3 regions of the Fictibacillus sp. S7 genome follow, and region 3 is predicted to be linked to each of the others. Evidence: riboswitches for the same ligand, from Rfam matches in the RefSeq annotation. Region 3 holds a riboswitch; each other region holds the start of a gene.
What was found. Region 3 has a riboswitch for cobalamin ahead of DMO16_RS20945 (ABC transporter substrate-binding protein). Riboswitches for the same ligand answer to the same signal wherever they lie in the genome.
Positions count from the first base shown of each region.

Region 1 (2,201 bases), 2.6 Mb from region 3:
AGTCATCCAGTTCATAACCCATTATCTTTTTGACCATGTAGGGATCAAACAGATACCAGTCATCCCGAGCTTCTGTTTTTTCCATAAACAAATCCGGGATGCAAAGGCCGAGAAACAAATCATGCACCCTTTGCCGTTCGTCCCCATTGTTCAGCTTGGCATCAAGGAATGAAAACAAATCCTTGCCAAACACATTATAGTAAATGGCAATTGCTCCCTTTCGCTGGCCCAGCTGGTCTACACTGACGGCGGTCTGGTTCAGCAATTTCGCCCATGGAATGATTCCGGAGGAATTTCCTTTGAATCCTTTGATCTCGGAGCCGAGACTTCTGATTTTACCGAGATATACGGCAATCCCCCCGCCCCCTTTGGAAAGAGTGGCTGCATCGGTTGTAGAATCATAGATTCCACGCAAGCTGTCCTCCATCGTATCAATGAAGCAGCTGGACAGCTGTCCATAGCTTTTTCCTGCGTTCGCCAATGTCGGTGTGGCAACGGTCATGTAAAGGTTCGACATCGCCCAGTATGCTTCTTTCACCAGGCCGAGACGCTTTTCTTCAGGCTCCCTGGAGAGCAGTGTCATCGCAACGATCATAAACCGCTCCTGTGGAAGCTCGTACACGCCGCCTTCATGTGAATGAGCCAAATAACGGTCTGCCAGGGTCCGAATGCCGATATAGGTAAACTTATGATCCTGATCCGGATTAATTACGCTCTCAAGCTCGTTGATTTCGGCGCTGGAATACATTCGCAGGAGGCTGCTGTCGTAAATCCCCATTCCGGTCAACTGCTCAATTAGTTCATACAGTGACCCATAAGGTTGTCCGGATTCATTGTTTCTGTTCTTTGCTGCCTCCCGGTACAGCTTTTTCAGGTGGATTCTTGCTGCTACATAGGTCCAGTCTGGCTCTTCCATGGAAATATTCTCAAGGGCATAAAGAACCCCCATGTTCAGCATCTTTTGTGTGGATTCCTCCTGATGGGCAAAATAGGTGACTTTTTCTATGTATTCATTTCTGTGCCTCAGCTGGGGAAATTCCTCTAAAATCTCCTGGAGTTCACCAATTATCTGCTGGACTCTTGAAATATCTGTAGCCATTTATAGCTCTCCTCTCTTTTCAAACAAAAATAAAAGGCCCATCCATTGGATGAGCCCAAAAACGACACGTAGTATGTAAAAAACAAAAAGCAGATTGGTGCCGCTTTTGTTTCTCACTCCCCGAAGAATCAAAACCGTGAAACAAATGGCAGGTCTACTGGCTACTGCTTCATCCTACTCCGGACCTTCCCATGTAAAAGCCACAGCTTTGTGCGCGTTCTTTACACAGTGGATCTCCGTTTCGTCCACATGACAGTTGCGGGGACAGCTCCGGACTTGCACCGGATTCCCTATTAAGTCTTTAACAGACACCTATTGTTTCATAATACTATATTTAGTTCCTTAAATCCTACTTTCACACTAAATATAGTAATTGTCAATACCTTTTCTTTATTTATTGTTATCCCAGATGGTACGTGCACAATATTTTATAATATCCCTTCGCCGGATAATGCCGATGAAATGGCCGTCATCATCCGTTACAGGTATAAAATTTTGGTCGGTTGCAAGCGTGATTAAATCTTCCATATTTGAATTAATGGAAACCGAAATATTATTCACCCGCTGCGGTACATCCTTTAACTTTGTTTTCACTACGTCATGGAAACCAAGATCAAAAGCCTCTTTCAGTTTCCACAGCAAATCCCCCTCTGTCAAAGTCCCGACATATTGTCCCTCCTCAGAAACGAGGGGAACAGACGTATATTTGTGATACGAAAGCTTTTCCAAAGCCTGCCTAATGGTCGATTCAGGATTCAAATATTTTACCTCATCTTTAGGCAATAGATAAAAAGCGATGTTCATGCTGTGATCTCCTTTAACCCTTAATTGCAGCTGTTCATTATATACTATAGCAAAAAGGATGGTCTTCTTTCACACAAAAAAAGCCCTGAGAAGGACTCTTATGCTTTATTTTTATTCCCACACTAAGAAGGTGTTAAACTTTTTTACCCGGTTCTATGACAGCATCCTGTTGATAGAGCCAGCTTTTATACTCTTCTTCAAGTTCGGATAATGGCGATTCCAGCTCCTTGCTGATCCCGGCCTTTTTAAGCATCTGAATCAAAAATTTTTTTCTTTCTTCAATCGCTTTCCGCAATAT
Region 1 is NZ_QJKL01000001.1:1,530,672-1,532,872, forward strand. It holds gene DMO16_RS07755 (ribonucleoside-diphosphate reductase subunit alpha) at 1-1,099, opposite strand, end outside; cobalamin riboswitch at 1,230-1,430, opposite strand; gene DMO16_RS07760 (CBS domain-containing protein) at 1,490-1,903, opposite strand; gene DMO16_RS24170 (hypothetical protein) at 2,037-2,201, opposite strand, start outside.
Region 1: it holds a riboswitch for cobalamin, as region 3 does, so the genes downstream of both, DMO16_RS07755 (ribonucleoside-diphosphate reductase subunit alpha) here and DMO16_RS20945 (ABC transporter substrate-binding protein) in region 3, are expected to answer to the same signal.

Region 2 (2,201 bases), 2.3 Mb from region 3:
GACGAGCTGCATGGTGGCGCCTGTGACACTGCCAAGACCAGCCGCCTGGGTAACGGCTGCGATCTGGGTCGGGCTTTCCACTCCGATTCCATGGATAACGCCGATGATAAAGGCGCTGATGATACCAAATTTCGTTAGATCTGAAGTTTCTTTTTTTGAACCGGTCAGTTTTCGTATGTAATCCATGACAATCATTAATCGGCTTTTGTACTCATAGTCTTTCTTCCGCTGAAAGATAGACAGGATGATAATCAAGCCCAGAATAATCAGCGTTACACTGACGGCGAGCTCCAGATAGCTCTGCGCACCTTCTGGCAATTTCGCCCCAACATAGATGGACAAAAGCCCGATCAAAAAGACGATAGCTCCATGGCCGAGGGCATACATGACCCCCAGCGTCAGCTGTCTTTTTCGTCTACGTTCGCTTCCCACCATATCCGCGATCGCAGCGACATGATCACCATCCAATCCGTGGCGCATGCCGATAAAAATCGCCAGCACCGCAAAGGTCATTAATTCCATTACTTCATGGCCTCCTTTTCCTTCACTTTCTCAACGCCGGTTGTCCAGCCGTTTTCTGCCTCCATACAGAATCCTTCTTCGCCGTATTCATAGATCACATGCTGTTTCATCTTTTCACCTTTTCCCAAGTGATTAGTGACAAGTTTCCTTGCTGCCTCTTCATCCCGCACGCTGTACCATGTTCCTTCCGGATAGATGATCGCTACACAGGCGTCCTTGCACCGTCCGTTGCAGCGGGTCCGGGTCGTGTGCACCTGCTGGTCAAGCTTCAGCTTTTTAATTTCGTCGCGAATCGCCTGAGTCACTTCCTCTCCGCCTTTTCTCATACAGCTTGATCCGTTGCAGATGAGCACATGGCTCATTGTTCCGTTTAAGTTCCATGTCGTCATAACATCACTTCCTCTACTTTTTTCCACGCAAAAAAGGGCAGCCTCTCATGTCAGCCCCCTTTAAGAAATTCCGTTGATTAAACAACGTAAACGGAAGGTTGATTGACACGCGGCCACCCTGTAACTGCGAATGTAAACCATTTTACAAAATGGATTATATTGCAACATAGAAACGACGTCATCCTCCCTCCGAGAATTGTATGACTCATTTAAAAGCAGGTCTCCTGGCTCGCACATCACCTGAATCTGTCACCTTCCCAGCTCTTGGCCAGTGGCTATATCGACAGTCCATCAATGCTTACAGTAGCGGGGGCTGCACCGGATTTACACCGGTTTCCCTATTATCCCAAGGTTCACTTGAGCACTTTTAAATACCTATTCAGTTAAAAATCGTGTTGAACATAACCTACTATACTTTCAGAAAATGCACAATAGTCATTTTGTTGGAGATCCCTGCTTTTTTGTTTGAAAAGTTACTTTTTTAGTTCCTTCTGCCCCTGCCACCCCTGACAAAACTCCCATCTATTATTTGATTTCCAAGGATAATCTTGGTAGGCTTTAAAAAAAGAAACCGAAGGAGATGAAGAGCCAAATTGAAAAAACTCACACTCTCCCTTACGACAGGAACACTGCTCATTTCTTGTTTCATCCTGATGCTCTGCACCACGGCAAGCCACTCCATACTTAAGCCCACACCGTATAAAGAACGCATTTACTTTTCAGAACTGCTGTTAACCAAACAAATTCAACAAACCTATAACCAAATCAGCTATCTTTCAACTGCCCACCAAATCAAAAATATTCCCATTTTCAGGAGCGAGTTCAACGATATCGATTTTGGGAGTTTACGAGTGCTTGCCGCTAACATTCCTGACCCCAAAATCACAAAAGACATCTCCAACATCAACCAGCTCCAGCATTTAGTCAAAAATGATAACCAGCCGAGAGCAGTCGTCTATCTTTACCGCATCCTGAGCGATCTCGCCAACCAGGCTTCACTTTACGGATTCAGCTATACATACGGAGGAAAAGAGACCTATAAAATCAATGATTTTCTGGAACGGCATACGGGAAAGTAAGGACTGCTAAGGCAGTTCTTTTTTTAGTGTCAGCTGGATTACACCATACCCATGGAAGCTATTACCTGATTACGATTTCCTTTCCAATTCATACACCGTCTCATTTTATGTAACAAAGTCATTTAACGAAAAGGAAGCATTCCTTCTTATTGAAGAAATGCTCCCAACCTTATTTTGATTCGCTGCTTAGATGTTTTTATGTATGGTTTTT
Region 2 is NZ_QJKL01000001.1:1,803,624-1,805,824, forward strand. It holds gene DMO16_RS09255 (cytochrome c biogenesis protein CcdA) at 1-522, opposite strand, end outside; gene DMO16_RS09260 ((2Fe-2S) ferredoxin domain-containing protein) at 522-911, opposite strand; cobalamin riboswitch at 1,109-1,295, opposite strand; gene DMO16_RS09265 (hypothetical protein) at 1,505-1,990, shown strand.
Region 2: it holds a riboswitch for cobalamin, as region 3 does, so the genes downstream of both, DMO16_RS09260 ((2Fe-2S) ferredoxin domain-containing protein) here and DMO16_RS20945 (ABC transporter substrate-binding protein) in region 3, are expected to answer to the same signal.

Region 3 (2,201 bases):
AATGTGGTTGCTGATGAAATTTGCTCACGACTTCTTAAAAGCGAAGCACTTTCAAAATGATAAAGAAGCAGGTCATATTAACATGTGGCCTGCTTTTTTCTGATTGACTCCGTGATGTGAATCAAACAGGTTTTAAGAAGAACATAAAGATAGATATTCCTTGTTACATAGACTCATATTATGATAAGTATTACAACAATAGAATTTTGGAGATTGAAGGGGGAGTGAGAAACATGTCGATGTTCGAAATGAACCTTGAACGGCTCTGTATCCGCGAAATCAAATCGAGTGATGCAGGGGTTATCGCTCACTGGAAAAGCGATCCTTTGTTTCGAAAGATGTCTACCGGAGGCATGACCATTATCAACGAAGGCAACCAGAGGCAGGATATCGAAAAAAGCCTTGTACTCCCAAATGAAACTTATTTGATGGTATTGGAAAAGAAAAGCAGGAAGCCGGTGGGCTATGTCCGCTTTAACTGGATGGGGAGTATTCAGCGTTTCGGGTGGCTCCGGTTCGGGCTGGGCGAGGAGAGAGGAAAAGGATATATGCGCGAAGCTTTGAAAGGGATATTTCACCATCTATTTCAGGAGGAAACGCACAGGATAGATGCAGAGGTATTCGAATATAACGAGAGAAGCCTGCATCTTCTTGATACTCTTGGTTTTAAAAGAGAGGGGATCAGGCGGCTGGCTCACTATGATGAGGAGCGCTATTATGATATACACGTGCTAGGCCTCCTGAAATCAGACTGGCAGGAGCACGAGTCGGCGGCTGCCCATAAGGCGGCCGTAAAATAACCTTTTCATTTTACGGCAAAGCGTTATAATGAAAATAGCTGAATAACGGTTAAGGTCCGTTTTATGTCAAATAAAACGTTAAAAGGGAAGCTGGTTCAATCCCAGCACGGTCCCGCCACTGTAATCGGTAGAGCTTCTTTTATATCCACTGTTCGTTAAAGAATGGGAAGGAGAAGATGTTCGATGACCGAGAGTCAGGAGACCTGCCTTAGCCGCATGTGCGATCCTTCGAGGAAAAGGTGAAGCAATTGTAATCATTGAAAAATGAGTTACTGTTGATTCGCTCTCCGAAGGGAGGGCTTTTTTGTTTGCACAAAACGATCAGCTAAAAGAAGTACATACAGGAGCGTGGAAAACGTGAAGAAATTAACTCAGATTACCATGATGCTGCTGCTCGTCATCGCCGTCATGGCCGGCTGTTCAGCCGGAAACCAGTCAGCAGACAAAAAAGAAAAGGGTGCCAATTCACCAAAAAGTGAATTCCCCGTAACCATTAAAGATGCATCAGGCGAAAATGTAAAAATTGAGAAGAAGCCAAAGAAAATTGTCTCGCTGATTCCGAGCAATACCGAGGTCGCATTTGCACTCGGTCTGGACAAGGAAATCGTCGGTGTTTCTGACTTCGATAATTATCCGGAAGCTGCCACAAAAAAAACAAAGATTGGCGGCATGGACTTTAACGTCGAAAAGATTGTTGGCATGAAACCGGATCTTGTGCTTGCTCATGCTTCAAGTGCACACACTTCCAAGCAAGGAATCGACCAGCTCAAAAACGCTGGTATAAAAGTTGTTGTAATTAATGAAGCACAGAACTTTAAAGACACGTACAAGTCCATAAACATGATTGCAAAAGCAACAGGCACCCAAAAACAGGGGGATAAGATCGTTAAGTCCATGAAGGATGATCTTGCCGACATCAAAGAAAAAGCAAAGCAAGTGAAAAAGGAAAAGAAAGTCTGGGTGGAAGTGGCACCGGCTCCTGAAATTTATACAGCAGGTAAAGGAACGTTCATTGATGATATGCTGACCGCCATCCATGCAAAAAATGCCGCGGGAAGCCTGAAGGGATGGTCAAAGGTTTCAGAAGAACAGCCGGTCAAATACAATCCCGATGTGATCGTGACCACGTACGGATATTATTCCAAAAATCCGAAAGAGCAGATTCTCTCCCGTAAAGGATGGAAAGACATTCCGGCTGTTAAAAACAAGAACATTTATGATGTGCACTCAGACAAGGTGACAAGACCGGGGCCGCGTTTGATTGAAGGAGTGGAGGAGCTTGCAAAAGCCATCTATCCGGACGTTTACAAAAAGTAAACTAATTATTTCATACGGCGCAGTGCTGCTGTTAATGTGCCTCGCCGTTGCATTGGGGATTTCGGTAGGTTCCATACCTATCCC
Region 3 is NZ_QJKL01000001.1:4,125,633-4,127,833, forward strand. It holds gene DMO16_RS20935 (tartrate dehydrogenase) at 1-60, shown strand, start outside; gene DMO16_RS20940 (GNAT family N-acetyltransferase) at 234-800, shown strand; cobalamin riboswitch at 836-1,025, shown strand; gene DMO16_RS20945 (ABC transporter substrate-binding protein) at 1,158-2,117, shown strand; gene DMO16_RS20950 (FecCD family ABC transporter permease) at 2,080-2,201, shown strand, end outside.